DNA from 2 places in the Paenibacillus sp. LRG-1 genome. Region 2 is predicted to be linked to the other one. Evidence: predicted binding sites of a transcription regulator. Region 2 holds the regulator's gene; the other holds the start of a gene.
The links. Region 2 encodes LexA, which represses DNA repair genes until DNA is damaged. Its sites were predicted from a motif close to CGAACATATGTTCG; they were not measured.
Positions count from the first base shown of each region.

Region 1: a site for LexA is predicted at 5,953-5,966, ahead of recA (recombinase RecA). Genes of this name have one in related genera too.

Region 1 is NZ_CM170126.1:2,289,729-2,306,349, forward strand. It holds gene ymfI (elongation factor P 5-aminopentanone reductase) at 1-282, shown strand, start outside; gene ACUUJN_RS10335 (DUF3243 domain-containing protein) at 385-639, shown strand; gene ACUUJN_RS10340 (DUF3388 domain-containing protein) at 867-1,640, shown strand; gene ACUUJN_RS10345 (helix-turn-helix domain-containing protein) at 1,671-2,747, shown strand; gene ACUUJN_RS10350 (hypothetical protein) at 2,832-2,996, shown strand; gene ACUUJN_RS10355 (YajQ family cyclic di-GMP-binding protein) at 3,141-3,632, shown strand; gene pgsA (CDP-diacylglycerol--glycerol-3-phosphate 3-phosphatidyltransferase) at 3,843-4,430, shown strand; gene ACUUJN_RS10365 (competence/damage-inducible protein A) at 4,526-5,794, shown strand; gene recA (recombinase RecA) at 6,036-7,097, shown strand; gene ACUUJN_RS10375 (regulatory protein RecX) at 7,294-8,043, shown strand; gene rny (ribonuclease Y) at 8,417-9,961, shown strand; gene ACUUJN_RS10385 (TIGR00282 family metallophosphoesterase) at 10,038-10,832, shown strand; gene ACUUJN_RS10390 (stage V sporulation protein S) at 10,962-11,222, shown strand; gene ACUUJN_RS10395 (dipeptidase) at 11,345-12,412, shown strand; gene ACUUJN_RS10400 (low temperature requirement protein A) at 12,601-13,689, shown strand; gene pduL (phosphate propanoyltransferase) at 13,832-14,404, shown strand; gene miaB (tRNA (N6-isopentenyl adenosine(37)-C2)-methylthiotransferase MiaB) at 14,703-16,256, shown strand; gene ACUUJN_RS10415 (YlbF/YmcA family competence regulator) at 16,338-16,621, shown strand, end outside.
Region 2 is NZ_CM170126.1:3,332,337-3,348,957, forward strand. It holds gene ACUUJN_RS14540 (HAD family hydrolase) at 1-59, opposite strand, end outside; gene ACUUJN_RS14545 (hypothetical protein) at 214-723, opposite strand; gene ACUUJN_RS14550 (DUF896 domain-containing protein) at 844-1,050, opposite strand; gene ACUUJN_RS14555 (LysM peptidoglycan-binding domain-containing protein) at 1,159-1,527, opposite strand; gene lexA (transcriptional repressor LexA) at 1,716-2,342, shown strand; gene ACUUJN_RS14565 (hypothetical protein) at 2,625-2,927, shown strand; gene ACUUJN_RS14570 (hypothetical protein) at 3,164-3,328, shown strand; gene ACUUJN_RS14575 (hypothetical protein) at 3,369-3,509, shown strand; gene ACUUJN_RS14580 (PLAT/LH2 domain-containing protein) at 4,209-4,700, shown strand; gene ACUUJN_RS14585 (hypothetical protein) at 5,554-5,661, opposite strand; gene ACUUJN_RS14590 (CPCC family cysteine-rich protein) at 6,547-6,816, opposite strand; gene ACUUJN_RS14595 (hypothetical protein) at 7,321-7,704, opposite strand; gene ACUUJN_RS14600 (hypothetical protein) at 7,717-8,859, opposite strand; partial or broken gene ACUUJN_RS14605 (YolD-like family protein) at 9,012-9,258, opposite strand; gene ACUUJN_RS14610 (hypothetical protein) at 10,142-10,474, shown strand; partial or broken gene ACUUJN_RS14615 (fibronectin type III domain-containing protein) at 10,532-10,789, opposite strand; partial or broken gene ACUUJN_RS14620 (hypothetical protein) at 10,850-11,101, opposite strand; gene ACUUJN_RS14625 (Kelch repeat-containing protein) at 11,098-11,763, opposite strand; gene ACUUJN_RS14630 (hypothetical protein) at 12,097-12,579, opposite strand; gene ACUUJN_RS14635 (hypothetical protein) at 12,748-12,870, opposite strand; partial or broken gene ACUUJN_RS14640 (6-phospho-beta-glucosidase) at 12,982-14,441, opposite strand; gene ACUUJN_RS14645 (PTS sugar transporter subunit IIA) at 14,463-14,888, opposite strand; partial or broken gene ACUUJN_RS14650 (PTS transporter subunit EIIB) at 15,006-15,143, opposite strand; gene ACUUJN_RS14655 (EamA family transporter) at 15,812-16,621, shown strand, end outside.

The sequences.
Region 1 (16,621 bases), 1.0 Mb from region 2:
TATTCCACCACCAAGGGAGGCATTAACGCTTTCACTAAAGCGCTGGCTCAAGAGGTAGCACCTTCCGGGGTGACAGTGAATGCTGTAGCTCCAGGTGCAGTGGATACGTCGATGCTGGATCATTTGGATGAAGGCGAAATTACCAGTTTGGAAGAAGAAATTCCTGCTGGACGATTGGCTCGACCTGATGAAATATCGTCCCTAGTTTATTTTCTTGCGCTTCCTGAGTCAGGTTATATTAATGGCCAGGTCATAAGTCCTAACGGAGGATGGGTGACTTAAGGGAAATAGCGCTTGGAGGAATCCACCAGTATAGTAAGCGTCTGAGAAGAGCATATTACAACTGTTGATTTTAAATCTGAATCATCTAAGGAGGATTTAAGTATGTCAACAGTTGTTCAGAATTTTGATGTTTGGAAAAAGTTCCTCGGTCAGCGTGTAGAGCAAGCGGAGAAGCTGGGAATCAGCCAAGATACCATTTCTGAGCTTGCTTATGAAATTGGTGATTTTCTGGATGAGAAGGTCGATCCAGCCAACCACTCCAACCGCGCACTGAAAGAACTGTGGGGAGTTGCCGATGAGGACGAGCGTCACACCATCGCCCGGCTAATGGTTAAATTGGCCAAGAGCAACGCATAAGTAGGAACCAACATGAAAAGCTCCCTTTTGGGGGCTTTTCTGTAATGGTTACAGAGCTGTTCTTGTAATTCCATTGTAATTTATATATCATAAACGTGATTGAGGCTTACAACACAATGCAGCCTATCAAATTTCAATAATTGGTTTTGTCGAAAGATGTTATTTTATGATACAATAATGCTTTGATTTGGAGTTGTTGACGGTTTGAATGTGAATGAGGTGCTAACGTGACGGAAGAAACGAAACAGTGGTACATGGAGTACAAGATACATAAAAATCGACCCGGACTGCTGGGAGACATTGCTTCCATGCTTGGTATTCTGGGGGTTAATATACTGACGATCAACGGTGTTGAAGGCGAAAGACGGGGGATGTTGCTTGAAACGGACGATGACGAGAAGATACGCATTCTCGGAGACACGTTAAAAAAAGCGAGCAACATTACAGTCACGGCCTTACGTGCTCCGAGACTGGTTGATATATTGGCAGTAAGACACGGCCGTTACATCGATCGGGATTCGGATGATCGTAAAACATTTCGCTTTACACGCGATGAGCTTGGGTTGCTGGTCGATTTTTTGGGTGAAGTATTAAAGAGGGACGGCAATCAGGTGATCGGTCTTCGCGGGATGCCGCGTGTGGGCAAAACGGAATCCATTATTGCCAGTAGTGTATGCGCAATGAAGCGTTGGACTTTTGTGTCTTCAACGTTACTACGACAGACGGTGCGCAGTCAGCTCTCTGAAGAAGAAATGAACCCGAACAATGTGTTTATTATTGATGGTATTGTGAGTACAATTCGGTCAAATGAAAGACATTATCATCTGCTTCAGGAAATCATGAGTATGCCAAGTACTAAAGTGATTGAGCATCCTGATGTATTTGTACGTGAATCAGGATACAGCTTTGACGATTTCAATATCATTATTGAGCTTCGCAATAATCCGGCTGAGGAAATTATTTATGATACCTTTACAGCCAGTTATACAGAAGATCTTTAAATAAGCGTAATTACACAAGGAGATGATGACATGTCAGAACTGGGTCAGCAATTAAAGGAGGCCCGGCTGCAAAAAGGATTGAGCCTTGACGATGTTCAGGAAATGACGAAGATACGCAAACGTTATCTGGAAGCCATTGAGACGGGCGATTACAAAGTGCTGCCGGGAAGCTTTTATGTCAGAGCTTTTATTAAAACATACGCTGAAACGGTCGGGTTGAACCCCGATGAGATTCTGGAAGGGCATCAAAGCAATGTGCCTGAACCTGAGCCGGAAGCAGTCATGGAGCCTGTTACACAGAAACGCTCCAGCCGTCCCGCCACGATTGGTAATCTTAAATGGTTGCCTACAGCGTTAATGTGGCTTTTTCTAGTTCTCATTGTTGGGGTTATTTATGCTTATTGGGTGAGCAACAACCATTCAACTCCAAAAACAGCAGAAAACACAACGCCGATTACAACACCAAGTACAACACCAAGCACCACACCAAGCACGTCTACTCCTGATACCACTACGACACAGCCGAACAATGGTCAAACGACGGCTCCAAATGGTGCTGGTGGGCAGACTCCTGATGCGGGGCAAACCGGCCAAACTCAGCCAGGTGGTACGGGGAGTACGGGTGCTACTACTCCAGATACTGGACAGCAGCCGGATACGACTACGCCACAACAAGGTGTAACTGTGGCACAGGACGGCAAGCAAGGCAAGACGACGATTTTTAAAGTTTCCAGTTCAACGGGAGCCGCGGTCAAGGTTGATATTAAAGCGACGGGCGAAAGCTGGCTTGAAGTGTACAAGGGAGAAAATTCCCGTGGAGAAAAGCTGAGTTATGGTATGACTAAAAGTGGAGATGCCATGTCATTCGATATTGGTCCAGAAGGTTTATATATCAAATCAGGACGGTCTTCTGCCACAGATATTTCCGTAGCAGGTCAACCGATAACAGATAATAAATCGACTACTCGTGTACTGATCCAGCAAGGAGAAGCTTCTTCGACCGGAACGAGTGCAGGGGTGACGGGTTCACCTGCAGATTCTACGACAGGTAGCAGTACGGATTCAGCACAAAGTAGTACAGATTCTACAACTACTGATGGTGAATAAACGCCTTGGTGCGAGGAAATACTAATGACTGTAATTCCTGGAAAGGCAGTCATTTCATTTTCCGCAAAGTGAGGTGTATACGTTATGACCGTCAGCTGGATTGTGACTGGGCTCGGTATAATTGTCAGTTTACTGGGCTATTATCTGACACCGAATGCATGGGGCTATGGCATACTGGGCTTTGGTCTTGCTCACATTGTGCTTGGACTTTTGGATATGTTCCGAACTCCAACACGAAGCCATAATTAGATATTTTGACCGTAAATGAAATAAAGGCGTTTTTGTCAGGAAAACTGGCAAGAACGCCTTTTTAGTCAACGGATTATTGGATTTTTGTAAATGACTAGCCTATAATTAGATATTGAACTTTGTTGTGGAAAGGAAAGTGAAACGATGGCTTCAGAAAATTCATTTGATATCGTCTCCAAAATGGATATGCAGGAGTTAACAAATGCGGTTCATCAGACGGAGCGTGAAATTGAAACTCGATTTGATTTCAAGGATAGCAAAAGTAGCCTTAAGCTTGAGAAAGAAGCTCTTACGATTGCATCGGAAGACGAATACAAGCTGAATGCGGTGATTGATATTTTGCAATCTAAAATGGCCAAACGAGGTCTGTCCCTTAAAAATGTGGAGTATGGCAAATTGGAACCCGCCTCTTTAGGTTCAGTGCGTCAGCGTCTTTCGCTTAAGCAGGGAATTGATCAGGATAATGCCAAGAAAATTAACATTCTTATTCGGGACTCCAAGCTAAAAGTTAAAAGTCAGATTCAAGGTGATCAAATCCGAGTGACCGGAAAAAACAGGGATGATTTACAGGCGATCATTCAATTGCTGCGTAAAGCTGATTTGCCATTGGAGCTTCAATTTACAAACATGAAATAAAGCCGTTTTCCCTCATACATTTTGTAGGAAAAAACGTTGCTTGATGTGCGGCAGGTTATTTTGACATGCGTTTTGTGCCATATTATACTTGTAACGAAAATGCAGACAATTCAGGTGTATAGCGCTCGTCGATAGCGATTTACATAGGATTGAATTTAATCCGAAAACTGCCATTTGTAATCAAGTACGATAATCAGGGGAGAGTGTGTTGTGAATTTACCCAACAGAATTACAATAACGCGGATTTGCCTTATTCCGGTGATGATGCTGGCTTTGCTGGTGGACTTTGATTTTTATCCGCCGCCGATTGAGATCGGAGCTTTCAAGCTGCCGTATAATCAGCTGATTGCGGCTATCATTTTCCTTGTAGCAGCCAGCACGGATGGTCTTGACGGATATTTGGCACGTAAAAATAATATGGTCACCAATTTGGGCAAGCTGTTGGACCCCCTTGCTGATAAGCTTTTGGTAACCGCCATTTTGGTTTCCTTGGTAGAAATGGGAAAAATCGATTCGTGGATTGTCGTTGTGATTGTTAGCCGTGAGTTTGCGGTTACGGGTCTGCGTCAGATTGCCTTACTGGATGGTTCTGTGGTTGCTGCAAGTAATTGGGGCAAATTGAAGACGATCATCCAGATCGTTGCTATTGTAGCGTTGCTCATTAATAATTTCCCGTTTGTTTTTCTTGGTATCCCGTTTGATTTAATAGCGATATGGGCAGCGGTGTTGATCACCATTTATTCGGGTATTGATTATTTTGTGAAAAATATCCACTTGCTGAGCTCCTCCAAAGTTTAACAGGATAAATTTTATGGAAACAGCAATAGGGACTAAACTTATTGCTGTTTCTTTACATAATTCCCATAATATTCGCAGTACAGGAGGAAGAATTGATGAAAGCTGAAATAATTGCAGTAGGTACAGAGTTATTGCTCGGACAAATAGTGAATACAAATGCTCAATATTTGTCACAAGAGTTGGCTACAATCGGAATCGATGTATATTTTCAGACTGTAGTTGGCGATAACATAGATCGGCTTCAGGAAGCGATAAGAATTGCTCAGAAGCGTGCGGATATTATTTTGTTTTCCGGTGGTCTGGGACCGACTCAGGATGATTTGACGAAAGATGCGATAGCGTCTGTATTGGGGCGAAAATTGCACATAGATCGTCTTGCAATGGACAAGCTAGATCAGTTTTTCCGTAACCGTGGGGTAGAAATGACCGAGAATAACCGCCGGCAGGCGCTTTCTATTGAAGGCGCTACTCCGCTTGAAAATGAGACAGGGCTAGCTGTGGGCGACGCAATTGCACAGGACGGTAAATTTTATGTAGTTTTGCCTGGACCGCCTAAGGAACTCAAACCCATGTTTGCAAACCAAGCGAAACCTTGGTTGCTTCAGCAGGCATTGAGCGGTGAGGAAATGCCAATTTATTCAAAAATGCTAAAATTTGCAGGGATCGGTGAGTCAGCTCTTGAAACCCATTTGTTAGATCTGATCCAATCCCAGACAGACCCCACGATTGCTCCTTATGCCAAGGAAGGGGAAGTCACGATCCGTATATCCACCAAGGCGGCCAGCGAAAGTGAAGCACTAATTAAGCTGACGGCTACGGAAGTAGAAATTCAGCAGCGTCTTTCGGAATATATGTATGCAAGTGAAGATGTTACGCTGGAGAAGGTTATCGTAGATCTAATGGCCAAACGCGGGCTCACTGTGAGTGCGGCAGAAAGCTGTACAGGTGGAATGCTGATGGAACACATCACTTCTATACCTGGCAGTGCTGTTATGTTTCAAGGTGGCATCGTGTGCTATTCCAATGAAATGAAGATGAAATTACTCAACGTGCCTTATGATTATTTGGAAGGGGATCAAGCGCCAGGTGCAGTGAGTAAGGAAGTAGCCCTTGTGCTTGCAGAGCAGGCGAGAATGATCATGGACAGCGATTTTGGACTTTCAGTTACTGGTGTTGCCGGGCCTGGGTATTCCGAACGGAAGCCAGTCGGTTTGGTGTATATTGGCATTGCTGAACGCGACAAGGAAACGGAAGTACATGAACTGAGACTGAGTGGTAACCGTGAAACAATCCGACTGCGATCAGTCAAAGCAATCCTGTACAGATTGTGGCGCAGGCTGGTAGAGAACGAGAAACTCTCTTAAACATCTATGTACAGTGTGGGTCGTAGAGTTGTTTTAGATAGATATTCATGATATAATCATCTTATCGGAAGAACCGTTGCAAAGCCTTTTGCCAGCGGTTCTTTTTTTGTTTTAAGAGACAGGTGTAATTGTAGAAGAGAGCTGTGTGAACAAAAAAACGAATGTATGTTCGAAAAAATGCTTGGCAAGCGTGTCAAAACAAGGTATTATTAAAGTACAAACAATGAAGGATGTGAGTTTATTGTCAGATCGTCGTGCTGCGCTGGATATGGCGCTCCGTCAAATAGAAAAGCAATTTGGTAAAGGTTCCATTATGAAGTTGGGTGAGTCTACCCACATGCAAGTGGAAACGATCCCCAGTGGTTCGATTGCTTTGGATATTGCGTTAGGAACGGGCGGCTTTCCAAGAGGCCGGGTTATTGAAATATACGGACCGGAATCATCCGGTAAAACGACAGTAGCTCTTCACGCTATCGCAGAGGTGCAAAAAACAGGCGGACAAGCCGCCTTTATCGACGCCGAGCATGCGCTTGATCCGTCGTATGCAAGCAAGCTGGGTGTCAATATTGATGAGTTGTTACTATCGCAACCAGATACAGGAGAGCAGGCGCTTGAGATTGCCGAAGCTCTTGTACGTAGTGGAGCAGTAGACATTGTAGTTGTTGACTCCGTAGCGGCACTTGTGCCCAAGGCAGAGATTGAAGGCGAAATGGGAGATTCCCACGTTGGTCTTCAAGCACGTTTGATGTCTCAGGCATTGCGTAAGCTTTCTGGAGCCATTAATAAGTCGAAAACCATTGCTATTTTTATTAACCAGCTACGTGAAAAAGTAGGTGTTATGTTCGGTAACCCTGAAACAACACCAGGTGGACGTGCCTTGAAGTTTTACTCTACGGTACGTTTGGATGTTCGTCGTATTGAAAGTTTGAAAATGGGTAACGACATTGTGGGTAACCGCACACGTATTAAAGTCGTGAAGAACAAAGTTGCCCCTCCTTTCCGTCAGGCTGAGGTAGATATTATGTACGGTGAGGGCATTTCCAAAGAAGGTAGCCTGATCGATATCGGTACGGAGCATGACATTGTCGACAAGAGCGGAGCCTGGTATTCCTACGAAGGTGAGCGCCTTGGTCAGGGACGTGAGAATGCTAAGCAATTTTTGAAGGAAAATCCGAATATTGCTAGTACGATCGAACAAAAAATTCGGGTGGCCAGCAATCTGATTACGACGGTTGCTCCGCCTACAGAAGAAGAGTTGGCACAGCAAGCGAAGGAAGAACAGGAATTGTTGGAGCTTGAATAAAGCTCGGTGAATCCTGGTTTGTGAACTGGGGCCAGGGTTATGGCACCGTCCGTTTGAATAGCATGATTCTGATGCCCTGCACAGTTGTGCAGGGCATTTTTGCATCAACTAGAGTCTGCTTTGTCAGTGGAATCTAACTTTTGCGTAGCAGGTGTTCAAAGGCTGCTTTCGTGAATTTCAAAGTGAGGGAAATATATTGCAGTTGGACGATGAAGATGAATACACTTCGGAAGCAAATAAGCAACAAGGGATTTCTCTTTTTCCGGATCATGAGGAATTGATGATTACTAGGGTAGAGCAGGGACAGGGACGCAAACATGGAAGGTATATCATACATTTTGGTCCTTATTCACTGTCTGTATTAGAAGATGTAATGATCAAGTACAATATGTTCAAAGGAACGTCATTTGATAAAAAAGAACTGGAAGATATCGTTCTGGCAGATGAAAAGCAACAGGCTTATGTACTTGCGCTTCGCTATTTGGGGCGAAAGCCTCGCACACGTCAGGAAATTGCCCAGCGTTTAGCGCAAAAAGAACTGGATCAGTCTGTTATTGACGAAGTAATGGTCCGACTCCATAGGGAACAACTCGTAGATGATGATTTATACGCCCGTCAATGGGCAAGGCAGCGCATAACAAGCCAACGTAAGGGGAAGATGTGGGTTAGGCAAGAACTTCGTCAGAAGGGCATCTCTAAAGCCTCTATTGGCGAAGCGTTAGGTGAGATCACCGATAATGAGGAGTGGGAGAGCGCTTTGACGGTCGGACGTAAGAAATGGAATCAGGTACGTGGTGATATAATGGAGAAAAAAAGGAAAACATACCCTTTTCTCATGAGACGCGGATATTCGGGGGATATGACACGCCGTGTAGTCAATCATCTCACTGCGACCGAGCATGACGCTGCTTCAGATGACGAGGAATTGTTGCAGTGGGAGGAATAGTTGCCAAACGGCTGCTGAACCTTTGGCTAGTATGAACGGATAGGATGAGCTAGTTATTACATGGAAAGCTGCATGGTAGTCTACTAATGTTTGCATTCCCTTGACAATGCCATTTGTCAAATAATAAAATATATATGAAACGATACTTGTGGAACGCCCTTTTTCCTTCCAAAAAAGCGGAATCCACGGTGAGTTCTCATCGCCAAATAACAAGTGATGCCGCTATGCCAGGCGGAATTGTACATGTGAAAGCATGTGCATATGAAATGAAACGACCTTGTGTCGTTGTCTTAGTTTGACGATCAAAGTAAATGTGACAATTGCAAAAAGTCCCAAGGAATGCCTTGGAGGAACCAACGGGGAGGTGAACAGTATGATGACTGCGATCTGGTTCGTTCTCGTTGCTGTAGCCGCGTTATTCTTTGGGTTCGGGATTGGTTATTTTATTCGCAAATCTATTGCAGAAGCTAAGATCTCCAGTGCGGAAGAAGCTGCCGCGCAAATCGTGGAGAACGCGAAAAAAGAGGCAGAAGCGCTGAAGAAGGAAACGGTATTGGAAGCGAAAGATGAAATCCACCGCATCCGTGCCGAAGCTGAAAAAGAAACTCGTGAACGTCGCAATGAAATTCAACGACAGGAACGAAGATTGCTGCAAAAAGAAGAATCGCTGGATAAAAAATTGGAATCGCTGGAACGCAAAGAAGAACAAGTGGCCAACAAAGAGAAACGAATCGATGAAACCCAGCAGCAAATTGATTTGATTTACAAGAGTCAGGTAACTGAGTTGGAACGTATTTCCAATCTGACGATGGAGGATGCAAGAAGTATTATTCTGACCAACGTAGAGCAGGAAGTTCGTCATGAAACAGCTCAGATGATTAAAGAAATTGAACAGCAGGCCAAAGAAGAAGCGGACAAAAAGTCTCGTGAAATCATCACACTGGCCATCCAACGCTGTGCGGCAGATCATGTAGCAGAAACGACGGTTTCTGTTGTCACATTGCCGAACGAAGAAATGAAAGGCCGGATCATCGGGCGCGAAGGCCGTAATATCCGTGCACTTGAAACCCTTACAGGAATTGACCTCATTATTGATGATACGCCGGAAGCTGTTATTTTGTCTGGATTTGATCCGATTCGTAGAGAGATTGCGCGTACTGCGCTTGAAAAGCTCGTAGCGGACGGACGGATACATCCGGCTCGTATTGAAGAGATGGTGGAAAAATCCCGTAAAGAGGTGGACGAACGAATCCGTGAGTATGGTGAACAGGCCACCTTTGAGGTGGGCGTGCATAGCTTGCATCCAGATTTGATCAAGATCTTGGGACGTCTCAAGTTCCGTACAAGTTACGGACAGAACGTATTGAAGCACTCGATGGAAGTTGCATACTTGACAGGTCTGATGGCCGGGGAACTGGGCGAAGACGTTGTACTGGCAAGACGGGCAGGATTGCTGCATGACATCGGGAAGGCGCTGGATCATGAAGTGGAAGGTTCGCACGTTGAAATTGGCGTGGAGCTGGCGAAGAAGTACAAGGAACACCCGGTCGTCATCAACAGCATTGCCTCACATCACGGCGACTGCGAAGCGACTTCAGTGATCGCCATGCTGGTTGGGGCGGCAGATGCCCTGTCAGCAGCAAGACCGGGAGCGCGGCGTGAAACGCTAGAGACGTACATCCGTCGTCTTGAGAAGCTGGAACGCATCTCCGAATCTTTTGAAGGCGTTGAAAAATCATACGCGATTCAAGCCGGACGCGAAGTTCGTGTCATGGTACAGCCAGAGAAAATTGATGATGCGGAAGCATTCCGACTGGCCCGCGATATTACGAAAACGATTGAGAATGAACTGGACTATCCGGGACATATCAAGGTTACCGTCATACGCGAGACCCGTGCGGTAGAATACGCAAAATAAAAGCATTTCAATGAAAAGTGGCCGCTGCTTGTAGGGCCACTTTTCATTATGTAAGGCAGACTAGGGAGGGCTTTCTATCAACGTATTATTTATTGGAGACATCGTCGGCAGTGTAGGCAGAAAGGCACTGAGGGAGAATCTCCCTTCGCTAAAATCAAAATACAACCCGCATGTTATTATTGTGAACGGAGAAAATGCGGCTTCGGGAAGAGGAATTACCCCAGCCATCGCCAGAGAGTTTTTTGATTGGGGCGTTCATGGGATTACGATGGGAAATCATACTTGGGACAATAAGGAAATATTTGATTTTATAGATGATGAGCCGCGGATCATCCGCCCGGCTAACTTTCCACCAGGAACACCAGGCCGGGGTCATACCGTTGTAAAAGGTGGAGGTAAGGAGCTGGCTATTGTTAATCTGCAAGGTAGAACTTTTTTGCCAGCTATTGACGATCCATTCCGTGCAGCAGATGAAATTGTCGATGAGCTGCGCAAAAAACATAAACATATCCTAGTTGATTTCCACGCCGAAGCAACCTCGGAAAAAATCGCTATGGGTTGGCATTTGGATGGACGTGCTTCAATCGTGGTAGGTACGCACACACATGTACAGAGCAATGACGATACGATTTTGCCACAAGGAACTGCGTATCAGACAGATGCGGGAATGGTAGGTCCTTATGAGGGAGTGCTTGGGATGCAGAAAGAGGCTGTGTTACAGAAATTCCAGACCCAGCTTCCAGTACGTTTTCAAGTGGACATGGGCAAATGGCATTTTCATGCCATCAGCGTAGAGCTGAATGATAACGATGGAAAAGCCCGCAAAATTCAGAAAATCAGACTCAAAGAAGATGAATGGCGGATGGATTAACCTTTTTGTGAGCTACTTAAGGAAAGAATAAGGAAAACTGTCACCAAAAAGCAGGAATTTTTTGCTGACCCTCGAATAACATCTAATAGTGGAATCAAACCATCATCATTCCCAGGGGAGGTACTTACTATGGATGTATTAAAAGTATCAGCAAAATCCAATCCCAATTCAGTTGCAGGCGCACTCGCAGGAGTACTGCGTGAACGCGGAAATGCAGAATTACAGGCGATTGGAGCGGGTGCACTAAACCAAGCCATTAAAGCGGTAGCCATTGCCCGGGGATTTGTCGCACCAAGCGGAGTGGATTTGATTTGTATTCCTGCTTTTACAGACATTGTTATTGATGGAGAAGATCGGACTGCGATCAAATTGATTGTAGAGCCAAGATAATAAATGTAAGTTGCCTGAGCCTGTTTACGATTTGTAAACGGGCTTTTTTGCTTTGTGAGTCTGTTACTATGATTTTTAAAATAAATTTGTGATGCTTCAATCTCTAAATGGAGGTAAGATGCATGAATGATAAGCTAAAAGTGAATTGGCCAGTTGTTGACTTTCATTGTGATGTGTTATGTAAAATGCAGCTCGATGCGCAGATCGATTTCAGTCATCCATCGCTTGATGTCACAAAAGAACGTTTGCTAGAAGGTAACGTGCGGTTGCAAACATTTGCTATATATATTTCTCAGGTATTGGGCACGCCAAGATTTGAGCATGTGATTCGTCAAATTGAGCTGTTCAGGCAGCATGTTACCTCTATCTCAGGTGGGTTGAGACCATTGCTGTGGAAGGAAGACTTGGTAATGTGTAAAAATACGTCCGCAGTGCATCAGGAGGAGCAAGTAAAGCAGGCAGGAAAAGAGAAGCGCATGGAAAAGATAACGTATGTGGATGGTAATGGGACGGATCATACATGGGCACCTTGGGCTTTGCTCTCACTGGAGGGGGTAGATGCGCTGGAAGGGAACCCGTTTTATGCAGAATTGTGCTATGCCATGGGAATACGATTGATTGGACTGACATGGAATTATGCGAACTGGGCAGCTGACGGCATTATGGAACATAGAGGTGGCGGGCTGAGTAGCAAGGGGCGCGATTTGGTCAATCGCTGTAATGACCTGGGACTGCTGCTAGATGTATCGCATTTGTCCGTACAGGGCTTCTGGGAGGTGCTAGAGGAGGCCACTCTACCGCCCATTGCTTCGCATTCGAATGCCTTTGCGAAGTGTGCTCACCCCCGTAATCTACGGGATGAACAGATTCGTGCACTGATCGCTCGTAACGGACGGATTGGTTTGACCTTCGTCACAATGTTTCTCAAAGAGCAGGGCATGGTAACTGCTGAGGATCTGCTACCACACATTGAGCATATTTGTTCATTAGGCGGCGAAAGGCATTTGATGTTTGGCTCTGATTTTGACGGTATCGAGCACCATGTGCAAGGGCTGGAGCACTCGGGGAAATATCCGATTTTTGCAGAACTGCTGCTGAAGCATTACCCTGAGGAGCTGGTCAAGGGATGGCTGGGAGGACATGCGCTGGAATACTTGCAAACGAATCTGCCTTCCAAAATTTCTTCTTAAATAGCTATTTATAGAGGGAATTTTTAGCTGCGAACACTCTTGACAAAGCGAGAAGGATTACGAAATAATTGGAGCATCTTAGAATTGCATGGTGCTAAAATAACATTTGCAGAAATACGGCAGACGTTGGAGCGAGACTGACGGGTCACCATGCTGCACCGCCATATCAGAGGGGGCTCCATTACATAATGTTGATAAAAAAGGTTACCTGGCTTGAGCTCTTTTATGACTTGTTGTTCGTAGCTGCTGTCTCCAAGGCCACTCATGTTTTGCTACATGTTGAGCATGGTAGTATCTCATGGGAACATATGGAAAAGTTTATTATGATTTTTATCCCAATATGGTGGGCTTGGGTGGGGCAAACGGTCTACAACAATCGTTTTGGGCAAGACAGTATAACACATCGAATTTTTATGATCCTGCAATTGTTTTTCGTGTTGATCATGACCGCCAGCCTGAATATAGATTTTGATGCGTATTATGTATCTTTTTTTGTTGGCTATATTGGGTTAAGAGGTTTGACTGTCGTTCAATATTTACTTTCGGCACCCAAAGAAACGGCTCATAAACAGGAAACAGCTCGTTTTTTCGGAATTTATTTTTGGATTGGAATAGTTATCTCTAGTTTCTCCCTCTTCTTTGATTCTTGGGTTCGATATTTGATTTTATATACAGGTATAGCTATTGATATCCTCGTTCCTTTGATTGGCCGTAAAAAGTTGGTGATCACACCTATCCATACGGAGCATCTTTTAGAACGCTTTGCACAGTTCACCTTAATTTTGCTTGGCGAATCTGTGATAAGTATGCTTTCTGTTTTACAATCCGATCATTTTACGGTTTCTTCTATTGTATTTGCTGCTTTGGCTTTTGTATTAGTCATTGCAATCTGGTGGCAATATTTTGAGAATATGGAGAAGCGCGTAGATAAATCAAAACAATCAGCAGGACAGACTATTATTTATGGTCATTTGTTTATTTATCTTTCCCTTAGCATGCTAGCTGCTTCGATTCAGCTCTTGTTTTTGGGACAAGTAGACTATATCTTTGTGCTTTGCTTTACCTTTGCTTCTGTTTTTATTTACTTTTTGTCGGTTTTGCTGGTATTTCATCAGTACAGATTAAGTCATCTGAAACCTCGTCTCAGAGTCATTTTTTTCTTAACTGGAATACTCTGTGTCCTGTTTATTCTTAATATATTTGTTGTCGTTCCCCCTCATCTCATCGTAGCTGAAATCATGCTTTTCTTTCTCTTGTTCGCTAAAACGACGGTTTGATCCGATTTCTATGGACGATATTTAACGCCGATTAGGGCGAAAAAGGGAACTTTATACGCTCTCCTTTTCTTTCTTGGTAAAATAGGAGTATAATAGCATAGATGTGTAAAGTATTGTATAGAGAAAAAGGAGTGACCACACGATGAGTAAAATCGTACCTGTCGGCGTTTCAGCCCGTCATATTCACCTGACTCAAGAGCATATTGAAATTTTGTTCGGAGCAGGCTATCAATTAACTGAATTTAAACCTTTGTCCCAAACAGGACAATTTGCCGCAAATGAAACGGTAGCTGTAATTGGTTCTAAGGGTCAATTTGATAAGGTTCGCATTTTGGGACCTGCTCGTCCCGCATCCCAATTGGAAATCTCTCGCACTGATTCCTTTGCTATTGGTGTAAAAGCACCTGTACGCGAATCTGGTAGCATTGATGGTACACCAGGAATCACGGTAAAAGGACCCGCTGGTGAAGTGGAACTGCAAGAAGGCGTGATTGTAGCAGCCCGCCATATTCATTTCCATACATCTGATGCAGCTAAATGGGACATTAAGGACAAGCAGTTGCTGAAAGTACGTGTCGGCGGCGAACGTGGCCTTGTATTTGAAAATGTTCTTGCACGTGTGTCCGATTCTTTTGCTTTGGATATGCACATTGATACAGATGAAGCGAACGGAGCCGGTGTGAAAAACGGTGACAACGCTGAAATCGTAGACTAATATACACGTATTTAAATGCCGGAAGGCTTAAAGAGTCCGATTCTTGCAAAAGAATCGGGCTTTTTACATACTATATAATTCACAAATACTTCACTAATGTACAAAAAGAACATGAGTTCACATTGCACTCAATGGTATCTGCGGCTGATCTATGGCGATGGCCTATAAATCATGCTATAATTTAGTGTAATGCCTTTTTTAAAGGTTTTTTAGAACTAAAATAAATTTACCAAGCCTAAAGATACAGTAAAATCACAAATTAGCTCGTGAAATAGATGGTGTAAGGAGTGACTAAGGAATGGAAAAGAAAACAAAAGATTACTCCAAATATTTTGATTTCTCGGATGCGAAGATTATTTCTGAAGATGAGCATAGCAAAAAGATCCGTATTCGCGGACGTGAAATCAACATTATGGCGGAGCCGAACCATAGAAAAGAAAAGCAACGCGGTAAAGAGGATGTACAGGTATTATATGATAACGCAGTCCCGGATGAGCTAAAGCATATCGGTGAGGGAAAGCATTATATCGTATACACATTCGGTTGCCAAATGAACGAGCATGATTCCGAAACCATAAAAGGCTTGCTGGAGCAAATGGGCTACCAGGCAACCGAGGATCGGAAGGAAGCAGACATCATTTTACTGAACACTTGTGCTATCCGTGAAAATGCGGAGGATAAAGTGTTTGGCGAGCTGGGTCACCTCAAGCATCTCAAAACAGAAAAGCCAGGACTGCTGCTCGGCGTGTGTGGCTGCATGTCACAAGAAGAGAATGTCGTTAACCGGATTATGCAAAAACACGGTTTTGTCGATATGATTTTTGGTACCCACAATATTCATCGTCTGCCTCAGCTCGTCAAGGAAGCACTCTTTAGCAAAGAAATGGTGGTCGAAGTGTGGTCTAAGGAAGGCGACATTATCGAAAACCTGCCGAAGAAGCGCGAGGGTATGCGGGCTTGGGTGAACATTATGTACGGTTGTGATAAATTTTGCACCTATTGCATTGTTCCCTTTACACGTGGTAAGGAAAGAAGCCGCCGTCCAGAGGATGTTATCGCTGAAGTACGGGATTTGGCACGTCAAGGCTTTAAAGAAATCACCTTACTGGGGCAAAATGTTAACGCTTATGGCAAGGATTTGAAAGATTTGAATTACAGATTCGGGGATCTGATGGATGATATGCGCAAAATTAATATCCCGCGTGTACGTTTTACGACATCACATCCACGTGATTTTGATGACCATTTGGTTGAAGTGCTTGGTAAGGGTGGCAATTTGGTGGAGCATATCCATCTGCCTGTTCAATCCGGTAATACGGATATATTGAAGAAAATGAACCGAAAATATACCCGTGAGCGTGTTCTGGAACTGGCTGCGAAGATTAAAACAGCTGTTCCGCATGTTTCTCTGACAACAGATATCATCGTAGGTTTCCCGGGCGAAACAGACGAGCAGTTTGAAGATACTCTATCTTTGGTGCGCGAGGTCGGCTATGACTTTGCCTACACATTTATTTATTCACCACGTGAAGGTACGCCAGCTGCTTCGATGGAAGATAATGTGCCTATGTCGGTTAAAAAAGAGCGTCTCCGGCGTCTGAACATTGCTGTGAACCAAAACAGCCTTCGCTTTAATAGTCGATTGCGTGGCGAAGTGGTTGAAGTGCTGGTGGAAGGCGAGAGCAAAAATGACAGCAAAGTGCTTGCCGGTCGGACCCGTTCCAATAAGCTTGTACATTTTGAGGGTTCTAAGGACCTGATTGGTTCCTTTGTTCAAGTGAAAATTACGGAACCTATGACCTTTTACATCAAAGGTGATCTGGTTGAAACGGCTGTAGCAGTTAACGGATAAAAGAATATTCTAGCGGGTTGCATGCGGTCTGAGTAAAGGGCTGTGTGCAAGCCGTCTAAGTGAGAAAAGGAGCGATGGACAATGACAGAGGAGCGGTTGCAACAAACAGAACTTCAATCGGCGGCGCGCCAGCATGATCATTTGGTCAATCGCGAAATGATATTGGCAAAAGCCAAAGAATTGGCAGGTATTTTGGGTAGCAGTGAGGAAGTACAGGTATTCCGAAAAGCAGAAGAAAAGATTCAGGATCATGGGCGCATCCAGCAACTGATTGCAACGATGAAAAAGAAGCAAAAGGAAATTGTAGCATTTGAATCCTTGAAGAATCAAAAAATGATTGCCAAAATAGAGGCCGAACTTCAGGA
Region 2 (16,621 bases):
CTACGTTCATCCCACAAAAGGGTATCATCAAGATCAAACATTACCGCCTGAATCGTCATCTGAATTATCCACTCTCTTTCCACAGTATATGTACGCCTATTTGCTTGATTAAGCATTTGAATCGTTATGTGTGCCCATATTAAGCAAGCGGCCGCAGCATGTTATATGAAATAACATCATACGGCCTTTGTTACAGAGCTACAGGCAAATCAGTTATTTCTTGTCTACCTGTATCTGATTGGATAGCGCAAACTTCTCAAGTCGCTCTGCAATGGCATCCGTGTCATAGCGACCTAATGATTTTGTGAAAATAAAATTACCACCCTTACCTTTTCTTTCAACGGTTACGTAACCCTTTTCAATCTTGATGGCTTTCATGTCCCCTGCCGTCATTGGACGTTCTCTACCACCTTTCAGCATATAGAGAGTATCCTTTCCCACTTTCAAATAAGGACGACGGATGAAAAAGATAACAGCCAGCATCAAGTACAGGCCGAATACAAGCCAATCCATCCCTCGCATACCGGTCTTAGTCAAAAAGTAACTCATAAGCATGTACAATACAGAAAGACCAGCCAGCATAATTGGCACAGTAATGTTACGGCCACGGAAAATATCCATTGTAGAACCTGCGCCGCTAATGGTTTGAATGCCTTGCTTTTTGCGCGATTTATTTAAATGCGCTGTGTTTTTGCGTACTTTTCTTTCAAATGATCGGGCCATCTCTCAATTCCTTCCCAGATATATTACATTAAAACAATTGCCTCAAAGCTGATCTATATAGATACCATAAAAGGTACCTAAAACAAAAGGCAAATTGCAGGCTTGGGCACTTTAACAACATTAATGCTTCAGCCCGTCATTTCCTTTCGATGTATCATCGTCCACAAATTCAATCGTCTCAAGCTGCTGCCGAAAATTACGGCGAATGTTACCTAAATAAATTTCCCGAAGATTGGCGCGCTCTGTGGCTTCCTCTTCCGTCAAACCCTCGGATTTTGCTTTGCGCGCTAATTCATTAATGCGCTGTACCAAGCTGTCTATATCCAAATTGTGTCCCCTCCATAAAAGCAAAGATATAATACACTTTGACATGTAGAAAAGAGCTTGTCAAGGCTCCCGTATTACGCTCCCTGACAAGCTCTAATAGTCTATAGATCAGAAGTTAGGAAGCTTGAGTACCTGACCTGCCTGCACTCCCCGATCCTCCAAACCGTTAATCCGCACAATTCCTTCTATATATACCCGTGTATCCATTCGTTCCGGTTTATGATTTGCGGCAATCTCCCACAACGTATCCCCAGGTTGTACGGTCAGTTTAGTCACTTCTTCCTTGGAAGCTGAAGGTGCCGCGAAAACTGTAAGTACACCTGCCCCTGCAATCCAAGCAACAATCACTATAATAAGAAGCTTAAGTAAAAGAGTATTGGTAATAATCTGCATAAAACGTGCCCTACCCTCTTTTCGAGTCTCCTGTAAATTTTCTAAATTCATCGGAAAAATACTTTGATAAGTGCTATATTTCATCATTGGCTGTGTCCTCCAAACGTTTGTTCTTATGTTTTCACAATATAACACGAACATTTGTTTTGTTCAATAGAAAAGAGAACAAAAGTTCGTAATTATTTTTAGGGATTATTTAGAACTTATGTTTGTACGAACGGAGGTTCTATGCTATAATTTTCCCAAACGTTACTAAATGGGGTTGATACGGTATGTCTAAGATTTCGAGCCGCCAGCAGGCCATTCTTGAATTTATCCGCAATGAAGTGCGTCTAAAGGGATACCCCCCTTCTGTACGCGAAATAGGCGAGGCTGTCGGATTAGCCTCCAGTTCTACGGTTCATGGTCATTTGGATCGTTTAGAGAAAAAAGGACTCATTCGCCGCGATCCTACAAAACCACGGGCTATTGAGTTACTCGGTCAAGACGAATCGGATAACAGCAACTTGATTAATTACTCCATTAGTCGTGTCCCCGTCGTCGGCAAAGTAACTGCTGGCCTTCCTATTACGGCGACAGAAAATATTGAAGATTACTTTCCTCTTCCCCAACACTTTGTTGGTGAGGATAAAATATTCATGTTATCTGTTGTAGGCGAAAGCATGATTGAAGCTGGTATTGCTAACGGAGACTATGTAATCGTACGTCAGCAGCAGACCGCTGATAATGGTGATATTGTTGTAGCTATGACAGATGAAGACGAAGCTACAGTTAAAACCTTCTACAAAGAAAAGGATCATATCCGGCTTCAACCTGAAAATCCAGCCTTTGAACCGCTTCGCCTGACACACGTCAGCATTTTGGGCAAGGTTGTAGGACTCTTCCGGGACTTCCACTGATTTCTCGTTCTTTCTTCCCCGTTATTCTATCCACTAATATAAAACCGGCTGCCTAGGGCAAGCCGGTTTTGTATTGCTATTATGTTTATTATGTATCTCACAACTTTTTTTTCATTTCAGCAACCTATCCCTATTTTTTCTACTAAAAATCAGCCTCCTCATCTCAAATAATTCCCCACTGACCTTGAGCAGCTATACTGTCATGGGCAAAACTAATAGATCTTTCTTTGTTTTAGATAAATATGGTATATTAATTACTTATAGCTCTGTAGGAGGAATTAAATGAAAAAAATTATAATTTCAGCGTTTGTTGTGATATTTATCGCCATAAGCTGTGTAGTTCCAACAATGGATCATTTGTATGCAAAAGAGAACTCCCACATAACAACTTACGACCGTATTAAGTATATACAAATACTTATCCATTTCAGGTATTTAGAAAAGCAACTCGAAGCTGTAATTTTCGAAAGAAATAATTATCCAGAAGACAGCCAAGAATATAAACAGCTCTCTGAACAACTGAATCATATTCTTGCTCAAGAGGCGTACTACGAGAAAAAACTTAACACTCTTAATAGTAAATAATTTTCATACTAACTGCCTATTATCTTTATCTACACTATTAGACTCATGCCGACCTGCCTATAACATTCTCCTGCAACGTAAAGTTGAAAAGGCGAAGACAGGTTCGCATGAGTTTTTTTATTATCCATTAGGAATATAGGTACTAGCTTCTTTTTGCTTTTAATAGATTTATGCTGATACATTACTATCACAATTGACATATGTATATAGCAGAACTAAGCAAAGGAGATATGCAGATGATCAGAAATAGAGTTAAAACGTATAAGCATCGCATCGGGAAAAACAGATATCTGGTCGTTAAAGTCTTTCAAGCCGCAGCTGCTAAAACAGGAAGCGGAAATGCACTAGCAACCAATGCCTTGAATATCAAAATTTCCAAGCGTAAGCATAAACGCCACTAAGATTTAACCGTACCTTCATTTCTTGAAGGGAGGTGATATTATGAGCAGAAGACATTGCAAACGTGATTTAAGAAGAAGAAGATTAAACATCCGTTCCACTCAAAGAGCCATTGCGCGTGCAAGAGGTAACGCACTGGCTGTTAATCTGTTTAGCGTAAATGATAGACAACGCAGACGTTAATAATCGTTTTCAAGCAAAAGCGGGAAGGATTCTTCCTGCTTTTTTTGTGTTAAACGATACACCCAACTCCTAAATTCCATAGAACTGCTAAATTCAGTTGCCTTCCTTTTAAATACCATACATATTCAACTATGCTTCCACTGGTTAAAACAGAAGCGAAATGGTACCCAGTCAAAAGCAGCAGCATTCTTGACTCAAATACTTTGTGTACAACTGACCACACCTATAGCCCTCAAACTTGCTTCAGCTTTTTTCACTTAAGTATTCCGGCTGTATATCCGTCCATGGTTTGTACGTTGCTGCATTGTTTGCTCAATTTTTTATTTTAAAACTTTATAAGGCCCCACTTGCCCACCACCGTATTCCACAAACTCCATCATATCCTACTCAACGGCTGGACTACAGATGCTCTTATCTGACTTAATGCAGCTGAAAACAATTCGATATTGGATCAACACTTCATATGTATGATTCATGTTGATCAACTCGACAATTCATTCTGGATAAGCGCTAAAAATCCTTCTCTAAATAATCATACCCTTACATGATTATTTAGAAAGCTAATATCCGACACATAAAGATAAAATACAACAAACAAAGACAAGAAAAAAATTTCTCTTCACAACCAATGAACTATGTACAAATACATTACACATGTATAACATTAAATACAAATACTAGAAAGGTGGTAACAATTTAATGAAAAAAGTATCTTTACTAGCATCAGTAGCAATGCTTATCTCATCTGTAGCTTTTGCTGCACCTTCTTTTGCAGATCAGGTCACAAGTGACACTTATAGTTCATTACAAGACTCAAATAGAAGTATAGAGTCTGTTACGCCTTTTGCTAATGTTGAATATGTCGTTACTGTAAATACGGCCAATCTCAAAGATGCCGGAACAGACTCGAACATCTCTATAACTCTGTATGGTTCTAATGGAGATTATGCTACCGCTACACTCAATGGTAGCTTTGAACAAGGAGATTCCGATACAACAAGAATCAGCACTAGTAACCTAGGTGACATCAGAAAAATTACTATTAGAACTGATGGATCTGGGTATAAACCAGGTTGGAAAATCGCTAATGTCAAAATATCTGGAAACGGGAAAACTTTCTCATTTGCAGGTCCTAACCGTTGGCTTGGTGACGGCGGTTCCGCAGATTCCGAAACACTTTTTCCATCCTAAAACAAATATTCATACAAAAGACTCTGTCGATATTTGGATAGAGTCTTTTAGTTTTGGATGAATAATCCTACTAAAATTGTATCGCCGTAATTATAACCCCATCTCAAGAATCAATTTTAAGAATAAACTCACTAATGGGAAAAATGTTATGTAATTTTGCTATATAAACAAAAGCTAAGAAATGGCCGCTGGAAAAACATATTGAATCTACCAAGAAAATCATAGCTTTAAAAAGAATTCAAGCATCAAATCACAACACCTAATTTTTTCGATTTAGCATGTCTCTTTTAGTCTCAATACTTTTAAGTTGATCATGTACATTTTCGAATATTGGATTATTATTTCCATCTACCTGACTTAGCGTAGCTGCGAACAGTTCGGTATTCTACTTTACCACTTTGTACTTATGATCAACAGTTACATTACTCTCTTGTATTTTCACAATAATCTCATCCCCAATAGCCGCCAGTGAAAGCAATTAACCCTCAAGCCAATTCTCTTATCATAGGATACCTCCAAAGTATAATAAATCTTCTAAATACTATAAAAGATGTGTCAAAGTATCGTGCGTATTATCGCAAATAAAAGACTCATACCAGTTATTGTTGCAAACTAATAAGGCCCTATCTGAGATTAAATTTAGGTATTAGGAAGGATTATACCCATTCAATGAAACATTCCCCTTCTTACAAAATACAATAAGCGCAAATCTATTATGGCAGGAAATCCACCAAGTATTCGCCAAAAGAGAAGCGAATACTGTAGCTATTGCCAAATAGCTTATGCGCTCATTGAGTTCAACTATTTGCCATCCATGAGTGAAGTGGTATTATCCAACAGTTCTTTTCACGAATTAAACCCAAAGTGATTTAGTGATGATAACTAAGAGAATAAAGAGCACTAAAATTGCCGCTGTAGAAGTCCATACACCGCCGCCACCTGCACCTTCATATGCACCCATGTCTTAAACCTCCTTTATTTGTCGTTCACCTTAATATATGTATAAATACGTTCAGTGATAGGGCATGCAGGTAAACAAAACAAAGGCTCACACCCAGATAAACCGGTAGAGCCTAATAATCTTTATAAAAGAATTAATTTCAAGATGATTACCAACAAAATGAAGAGTGCCAAGACAGCAGCTATCGATGTCCAAATCTTCCCGGCCGTCTCTTCGTAACCTCTTTCTATTCCTCTCACACGTAACGCCTCCTTTGTTTACTCCACAGGCTATGCGAGGTCTTGTTTATGGGATGGACTTCTAGGAAAATAAAAACACTTTACCAGCGTATCCAGCAAGGTGCCACTGATGAAGAACTTTTACTATTGCCACAACTAAAGAACAACAAGAAGGACTCCTACAGCATTTAGCTGATAGAGTCCTTCTTTATATCTGCCTTAATTCAATTTAATTGCATTGAGTTATGGCTTCGAGTATATATTTTTCACTCCTCAAGACTCAATTAATGAATTCTACTATATTCCAAAACAATAAACATCCCGTCAGCGCATGCCAGTAGGGTATCACCCATTCTTTCGGATTATGCAACGGTTTGGTGATATTTCAAAAGAATTTATGTAAGGTCAAGCTACTCGCCTTACGATATTAAACGTTCTGTCCAGTTCCAAGTACCTTGGCTTGTTACTTTGATCTTATCCCCAACGATAAAAAAGGCCGTTTTTGTGGTGGAATCCCCGAAGAAGCCCTTGTACCACTCTTTGCCTGGCTAATCGATTAAACCCTTCGGCGCGTTCCAGTGCCACCCCACATATCTATATTTGCTCCTTCAAAAACTTCAAGAAAATTCCTCTTAACATTAGATGGAAAGTAGAACTAACGTTCCAGTTAGTTATAGGGTTCCCAGTTCGTATCGCGTATATCTTTATCTGAGGCTTTTCTCACAAACTCTATGCATTTTTCTTCGCAAGCGCCAAAAACTTTATAATTTTGCTGGCCCTGTCTTAAAGATACTATGTTTGCCCCGCCATCATAATCAGGATCTGCAAACTGAATACCATCATCTTCCCAAAAACAAATTTCACAAATATCATAGGTTCCAGGCGGTTCATCGTTTAAGGTTTTGTAACCACAGCAAGGACAAGTATATTTTCCCACCGCTATAAGACCTCTCCTTATTATGTATCTATTTTTTTGTTCCGTTAGCCAGTTAAGTGAGTCCTTCATTACTTGTAATTAAAGGAGATAGGAAGATATCTTTCGGATAAATCGCTTTAAACTTTAAACATCAATATATCGGTCTGTATATCCTGTCTGTATCTGTATCAATCACATAACCAACCTCTGTGTCATCTTCAAAACGCAATCGATTAAAATTATGAAGTCGACAAAATATATCAGGTAAATCTCTAATATTAAGAGTTATCATTTTTGCTTGTATATACTTTTGATATAGTTCTTCTTGTGTGCATTGGTGACCAGTAATCAAATTTTGAAAAAAGTAACCTTCAATTTTAATAATCATAAAATCACCACTGGTGGTTAACCATTTTTTATAAATTTAGAATACTTACATAACAATTACTCAACTAAAGCGCATATTAACTTAACCTTAGTGAACAAATTAAAGCTCCCTTTCTAACACATTTGCTATGATAACTTCTATTTTTCTATTAATTTATTGAATATTTCTCTATCTTTGGAAGTAAAGTCGGAAATCCGTTTCTTTTGCTCGTACGTGTTGGTACTTGAATCCAATTTAATGAAGCCTTTTTCACCAATCAAATACACAATATTTTTTTTCATCTTATATGACACAATATTATCAACAGCATTTTCCAGTGGATCAGCAAGATGATTATAAAGTATTAAAGGGTCGTGTGGCCCCCCTCTGAAAATTTGAAAAGTCCCGTCACCAAAATATTCTACGGTATCTTTGCCTGATGGGTATTTATACTTCGTATTATCTCCAGAACTCACCAGGAAAATTAGAGTAGTAGTTGTAACTAGTATAGCTATCAAGATAAAGATGTATCTGTGCTTCATCCAATTCACACCTCACTTCCAAGCTTTTCTTGTATCAGTTACTGTAACATAAGATGTATACTCTTTGAGCGTCCCCCATGATTCCATTAAATTTGTTAGATTGGCCGCAGCCCAACCGAGTTTGTTGTGCCCAGTAAACATTTGTTTAAAATTATACTCGAAATTATATATATCATAATATATTGTAGTAATTTTCCATTGCCCGTTAACGTAATTTCCATTTATTTTATAATACATGTTGTGAAAAGCATTATATAAATCTCTATCACTTTCTAATCCCTCAGATCCATTATATGAAAAACTTTTAACTTTATTAGCATTAGCTTTTTTGACTGCGGCATTAACTATTGCGATGTGCTCTTTAGATTTTTTAACTTGCTGCGCCTCATATGACCACTCGTTAAAGTGTAAATGTCCTGGTTTGTAATCAAGTGAATGCTGAAGTAAATTTGCTGTGATGTCCCCGTACTTCTTTCGAGCTATAGGAACAGCTACTAATGTAAATGCTTTACGATCAGGATAATGTATTACAGTGTCTGTCGAATCTTTTACCTGCTCTACGCCTCGCACCCAAGTCTTTTCTAGTTCTACCATAGGATTTTCAAACGGAAAAGTATTATTTCCTGCATACACTAACATATTCTTACTATATGCGCCTTCTAGTATTTTTTGCGAGACATCAGGCTGATCCTGTTCTCTTGTTTCCTTAGGTTCTAACTGAGGAGTGTACTGAATTTTTCCCAATTGATCTTCTTTTTGTTTTAAAACAAGTTCAAACTCAAGAATCTTTTTGCTGGTATCAATCTGTTCTTGATACTTATCTACATAAGCGTGTGTAAACGTAATATCACGGATCGCGTTTTCATTTCTCACGACTTGGATGTTACATTTTCGATAGTAGTCCTCACTATCAGGTTTATATTCTGCGTTTGCCCATGTGTACAGCATGTTGGAATTATCCGCATTGTATATAACTGAAGGAAGCGAATGAAGCGGAATTTTGCTTCGAATATGTAGCGAATGAGCCAAGTTTGTAGACTTAGCTGAAAGGTTTATGGAACTATTATTCTTATAAGTAAAGCCAGTGATCTCACCTTTTATAAACTCGATTGGTTCAACACCGGATTTGCGTTCTATTCTTAATGAAATGCTCATTGAGATAATCTCCTCTATTAATTCAATCTATTTTCGCAGGAAAAATTTATGAAAAATAATTTCCGAATATTAATATATACGAAAAATATTAAATAGTAAACATATTTTAACTTGGTAAAGGACGTAAAAAAGACCCGGTTACCTAGGGCCTTTTATGTACTTGCAGAAATAATATCCTCCAACTTAATCCAGCTAAAATCATCCTCACCGCGTGACAGCCGTACGTGAGTTGTAGGAATCTATTAGCGCTTGCTCGATTAGCTGCACTTCCTGATCATCCAACTCTGGCTTGCCGCGCCGTTGACGGTCTTTCATGAGCTTTAGATACGCTTCCTTATGTTCCAGTATGAAGATGCAGCTGCTTTCCCATAATCCATTACCTTCGAGTCTTTTTGACATGTATGTAGCCTCCTGATGTGTTATGCACAAATTATATTCTGAGTACAAAAAATAAACTCCCGATCATTGGAGGTTTAATACCGTATAATGCCTATTTCCAGCGAGGAAAATGTAATGATCTTTTGGTCACCATCCCAGCCCTCTATGATTACAATATAGAGCGCATATCGCTCTTGTTGTCCCCTTCTTCCCAAAGCCAGCAACCGCGCGCCTTTATGTCCACTACACTGCTACCTGTCTTTATCTCCAGTTCCATCATGTTGGGCACCCGTCTTCGCTCAGCAGAATTATTGTAGAGTATTGGAGTAGCGTTCGATATCAGGTAACAAAGCGTTCAACTTCTTTGTTACCCAGCGTTTCCGTATACTATACAGATCAGAACAATGAACGACGAAAGCGGACACAACTATTATGCAACAATAGCGGAATAGACGGTTGCCAAAGTTACACTAAACTTTTGCAGAAGTTTACGATGGCGCACGTAAAGCCATGGAAAGAATATGGGGGCGATATTCCTGAGCCAATAGGATAAGACAAGAACAGCAGTAAATTTAATGTGTGTATTCCTAAAAGCCTACTCGTCCAATGTCAAAAGGGGCTACTGCCGAAAATTCTCCCTTGAACCAGCATTGCCTTTACAAATTGAGCAAATGAGGGATTTACAATAAAGTTCGGACCTCCCCCCCATTAACCCAGCCTAAACAGACGTATCGCAGTTCGTGCCAACCTCAAACGGCAGGTCATTCACCCCATTGGTGCCAAGATGCCAAAGGCTGAGGATAGCTGCGAGTTCCCAAAAAACAGTGTTCAATAAAGCGTACAATCGCAGCACGTTAGTTACATTTAACTAATCAGGAAATTATCCAAGTAGGAGGAAATAACCATGGCATTTGAAGGTTATAGAGAAGACAAGCGAGAACATTGGTTTGACTGGCCATTCCCCTTGTCGGTATCAATACTGTATGTGGATGCGGATGTAGATCTAGATGTAGATGAAACAGAAACGAAATGGTACCTCATTGACGAACAAGAAAAACACTTGATCCGAATTAGGGATGAAAAACAAATTGAACTGCTTCATCACTGCATGTATGGAGTCTTGTTAAATGACGAGAAGATCAACTGGATTATTGATAAAAATGGCGGTAGATTTACCTATCATGATGGTGTGGAAGATTATATCAAATCCCAGAAAGAATACCTTGATACATTATAAGAGGCGTGAACAGTTAAAAGCTCTACCGACCAATTAAGGTTAGCAGAGCTTTTAAATTTATTTAGAATATTCACTTACTTCAAATGTTAGGATACGATCATATAGCATGTAATCCTTTCGGCTGCTGAATGGACCTTTATTATTATCGTGTTTATTAATAGCGTATGAAGCCGATCCAGAACCAGCCTGCTTGCCCTCATACCATGAGATAAAGTCATTAACCTCTTTCATGCTTAGGTCAAACTCCTTTTCCAAACCAGTTGTCATAGTAACCACCAGAATTGCACGGTCCCCAGTTGGTAGAGATGGATCAGTTGGTTCGGGAGTTGGTGCCGGCTCAGGTGTGGAACCGTCAATCTTCCCGAATATTTCTATAGTATTAACCGGAGAATTAGCCAATGTACTCTGACTTCCTCCAATAACGTAAATTTGTCCACCTAATGTTATAGCCCCAGCCCCACTTCTGGCTTGCTTTAAGCTAGCCTCAGGAGACCATTTATTCTGTTCAAAATCAAAGGATTCTACTGTATTAAGTTCATAACTACGTCCACCTGCTTCAGTTTTTCCAGCAATAGCAAATATTTTATTGGAATAAATGACAGCTTGGGCCCCTCCACGTGCTGTCAAAAGATTGGGTTTAGTTGACCAGTATCGTTATCGGGATCACATTCAAGAAATGTGTTTAGTGAGACATTTGAATTATTATCAATATGTCTACCTGCTACAAGATAGATTTTGTCCTTATGTACAACTGCAGAGGAACCATGAAGTGTATTCGGCATAGGTTTCTTCGTTGACCAGATGTCGGAAGCCGGATCATATACTTGGACAGTAGCAACTGAACGCGTATTTGTTGTCATCCCACCAAACACATAAATCTTTCCCTTATACAAAACACTTGTCAACGAACCTAAAGCCTGCGGCATAGCTTTCCTAACACTCCATGTATCTGTCTGGGTATTGTAAACTTCAACATTATTTACTGAGGACCCTCCTGTCCAGCAAAAGGCATTACCTGTATAGCCACCAATAACATAAATATCATTTCTATAAACAACGGAAGTTGCTGTAGAACGAGCCGTAGGCATGCTACTTCCTGAGGCCCATATATTATTTTTCGGCTCATAAATTTGAATATCCTTATATGGGTTTGATTCTGAAGAACCACCGAAAATATATATCTTGCCATTCAATTCAGAAACAGCACTTACCGCCTTAGGATTTTCTATAGTCGTTTTAATCGACCATTCATCGCTTACAGCTTCTGCTTTTACCTCTAAAGCTGACATATTCAAGAACACTATCGCTACAATTAAAATACTCCATAATGCTTTAATTTTACTTATTACTCGATCTCCTCCTAGCCATATATTGAACTATTACCAAGATAAATCATTCTTAAAAACCTGTCTAAACATAAACTTGCTGATCTATGAATATATTATAAATATTTGTATATTTAGTTTTTATTGGGTATAAAAAACTCAGCCAGTTACCCGGTTGAGCCTTTCACATCTACTCTAATTCAAACTGGTCAACGAAAAATCTCTGCCAACCAATTGTAGTTAGCAGAGATTTCTGTTTTATTTGAGCATTCACTTACCTCAAACGTTAAGGATTTTTTAATATTTAATTATAGCTGATCCTGCTTTAGCCCACTCTTTTGATTCTAATTGAATCCATCCATATAATTTTGAATCAGAGTTGATCTTTTGTTTTATCAGAGAAAGGTTCTCATAGCTACTGGAACCGTAAAGACTCCCTGTTTTTGGAGCAATTTTTACTGATAACGTATTTTCTATACTCGGTGTATTTTCATCAGTTGTCCAGACCAAACGATTATAATAATTAGCATTAAAAGGATTTTCCAAACCATTAATTGAAAATTTCACTCTTTTCCCTGTAACTGATACATCTGTATATGCCGTGTCATCTTTAAATATTACTGATTGTGATAAAACTATTTCTTGATTTGTGAAATTTTTGTAAGTGTCAAGCGTTACAGTTGCTGCATCTGCAGAAGCTGACAACGGAGCAATAACTGAAAACAAGAGAGCGATTGTGGAAAAACATAAAGTAGCTTTCCTTCCTAATTTCATTCTCATTTTTTTGTCCTCTCCTTCTTTTAATACTCATTAATAAACATACAGCTTAATGACTGTCAAAGTAAGGGGAGCTTTGTCTGACATGAAAAATACACATTTGATTAAGTCTCCTTTTTCGCGTCCACTCTAAATTCAAACTGCTCACGAAAGAAATAAGATCCGTTAATCTTAATTAACTCCGGTGTAATCTTCTCCAACTGCGCCGTAGTCCACAATATCTATCAAATCCTCGCCCAACGGTTGTATTACACCAAAGCCACTAAACTTGGTGATATAAACAAACAAATTCAATAAACAATATTTTTCACCCTAACTAAGAAAAGAACATCAGTGTCTGATGCCCTTTCAATTTGCAGCAGTTTCAAAAATTTAAGATTATGCGGTCCATTACAGATAAAGTGATTATTTCTGAAAGTACTTTGTTCCATTACTCGCAATGACGTCTTTGTACCAATGAAAACTTTTCTTTCTAATTCTTCTAAGCGTGCCAGAACCGTCATTGTTTTTGTCCACATAGATGTAACCATACCGCTTCTTCATTTCGCCGGTACCGTTACTCACAAGATCAATCGGCCCCCAACTTGTGTACCCTATAATATCAACCCCATCTTTTATTGCTTCAGCAATCTCTGCAAAGTGAAGATCCAAATACGAGATGCGGTAATCGTCTTCAATGGTATCGTTGTCCATAAGAGTATCTTGCGCACCAAGTCCATTCTCAACGATAAACAATGGTTTGTTGTACCTTTCATGCAACTGGTTGCAGGTAATACGCATGCCTTTTGGATCAATCGTCCATCCCCACTCGGAAGTTTCCAAGTAAGGATTGATTACGGAACCAAACACATTCCCATCCGTAAAATTTTTCAGAATTTCAGGATCAGCACTGGTACAACGGCTCGAATAATAGCTGAAGCCGATGTAATCCACAGTATATGTCTTCAAAATCTCCAAATCTTCAGACTCAAGCTGTAGCTGAATTCCATTCTCGATGAAAAAGCGTTTGGCATAACCGGGATACTCCCCTTCGGACTGCACATCAATCAAGAAGTATGAATCACGCTCCATTTTCATTACTTCCCAGTAATCTTCCGGATTGCTACTGTATGGATACACATTTCCAGCCGCCAACATACATCCCATCATGGCGTTAGGAATAATTTCATGACAAGCCTTGACTGCTAGTGCACTTGCAACCAGTTCATGATGCGCTGCTTGATACAGAACTTGTTGTTTGTCCTCGCCTTCTTCAAAAATAATGCCCGCTCCTGTATAAGGAAGATGCAATAACATATTAATTTCATATTAATTTCATTGAATGTCATCCAGTATTTCACTTTATTTTTATAGCGTTCAAACAGTGTTTTAGAGTATTTTTCAAATAGTTTAATCATGATTCGGTTTTTCCAGCCGCCATACGTTTTCGCCAAGTTCACGGGTAAATCAAAGTGACAAATCGTAACGACAGGCTCAATATTGTACTTCAGAAGTTCATCAAACACGTCATCGTAAAATTGCAATCCTGCTTCATTTGGAGTTATATCGTCACCATTGGGAAAGATACGGGCCCAGGAGATCGACATTCGAAATGATTTGAAACCCATTTCAGCAAAAAGCGCGATATCCTCTTTATAACGATGATAAAAATCGATAGCTTCATGTGAAGGATAAAACTCGCCTTCCTCGGGTACAAATGAATTTAAGTTGCCAGTCGAAACCTGATTACGTTTGGGCCCCGTCGGCATCAAATCAATGGTCGTCAGTCCCTTACCATCAGCCAGGTAAGCTCCCTCAATTTGATTCGCAGCTGTAGCTCCACCCCACAGAAAATTATCCGGGAATTTAGTGATTTCATTAAACATTTCCACGTACCTCCCTATTTTTTATACATATACTTTGATTAAATGTTCTTTTTCATTAACCATGTCATTTTTGGTCCCTACAATGACATCACCGACCTGAACACGATCACCATCCTTAACAAATGCATTGAAATGCTGACCTTTTAACTGAACCGTATCTTGTCCGATATGAATGAGTATTTCTACCCCGTCATCACTAATGAGACCAATGGCATGTTTAGTACGGTAAATCGTTTGTACAATGCCGTTCACTGGGGATACGACACGTCCATTCGTGGGGCGGATGGCTATCCCTTTACCCATATGCTCTCCTGCAAAAGTCTCGTCTTTAATATCTTGGAGTCTAACAACAGTACCGGTCATCGGACTAACAATTTCAAATGGTTGGTCATTCAATTGACTTATGTTGGGAATGGGTTCTTGTTTGTCGCCCATATTTGTTGACATTGTTTCTGTTGGATCTTTAAAACCAATGAAGTAGGTCAAGACAATTGATACGTCCCAGATGTTTCAGTAATCCAACCGAAAGCAAAAACAGTTCATTGAATCCTTTAATCATTCCTGTCGCAGCCATTCCGTTTTGGACAATCCTTCGTCCTTCAATTGAAAGCGCAATCGTGTTACACAATGAATAACTATGGTAACGCTTTCAATACCGCCAACTCGAGACAAAATCTCCTTGGCCAACTGGTCATAGTTCATGAATACTCTTCCTCTCTGGCTGTGACTTTGCATCAAAATAACTGAATAGCTGCCCCGTGCATAGATCTTAGGCAACATCACCATGCTGGAAGTTTAGCGATCCAGGTTTTGCCCTGCGACGGTTACAATCCTGTAAGGCTGTGTTAGCGATTTCCGATTTGTCACAGGCCTCAAATTTTGTGAAAGTTAGCTGAAGGTACGTCTTTTCTGGCCAGAAATGGTATTGCCTGATTGAACAGTCACAATCCAGTTGATGTACAAGCTCCCTTTGCGGACAATAATAAAACACTCTTTTTTGAAAATGCAAGGTTTTTTTCTCTGGAATTTAACTTGTAGAGAGGAATTCACATGAACATTCTTACATTTCATATATGAAGTAATTTTGGCCCAAATATTTAAAAAATAATTTGGGCTTGATTGCTATTTAATCATATTACTTTGTATTTAACTGTTACTGTCGCTTTGACCTACTTTAGATTTCATCCTGATTCTCTCCGAATCAGATTATTGACAAGAACAAACCTTTGCTTTTATACTGATACCGAAATGAACGAAATACTAAAACCCGATGGATGTGGATTTTTCTAGAGAGTCATCTCTATTTTCGCCACACGAATGCCTTTACGCATTTGTGTGGCTTTTTTGTATTCAAAAAAGGAGGATTGTTCATGAAGTTGTGGCATTATGCAGTTATTGTTTTCTTGGGAGGTTGTTGTTACGGCATACTTTCCACATTTGTTAAACTGGCATATAGCGCTGGTTTTTCAACACCAGAGGTAACTGGTGTGCAGTATTTCTTTGGTGCAGTTTTGAGTTGGATGTTTGTAATTTTTGTAAAAAAGAAAAACCTTACGTACAAGCAGGTTACAAAACTCCTTCTATCCGGAATTCCATTTGGACTGACAGGTATGTTTTATTATCAATCGCTACAGACCATAAATGCTTCCCTAGCTATCGTCCTTTTATTTCAGTTTGTTTGGATTGGGACACTATACGAATGGGTTCTCCAGAAGAAAAAACCAACCAGGGGTAAACTTATCTCGATTGGAATACTGCTCATCGGCTCGGTTTTGGCGGCAAACATTTTTTCTCAAGGTGATCTCTCACTCTCGTGGCAAGGAACGATTTGGGGGCTATTGGCTGCTTCAACATTCGCTTTATTTGTTTTCCTCAGTGGTGCTGTTGCGAAAGAATCTTCGCCCACACTGAAAAGCGCCCTTCTTTCAACCGGAGCTGTTATTACTGTTTTTGTGGTATTTCCGCCAACCTTCTTATTTAACCTCGATGTGCTGGCAGGATTGAGTCCTTTTGGATTAGTCCTCGGGGTGTTCGGAGTTGTGCTGCCTCCGCTTTTGTACTCCATAGGTATGCCACATATTGGGTCAGGAATGGGTACAATTATGACTGCATCTGAATTACCCATGGCCGTTATTATGTCTTCTCTTGTATTAGGAGAATTTGTAGGCTGGTCTCAATGG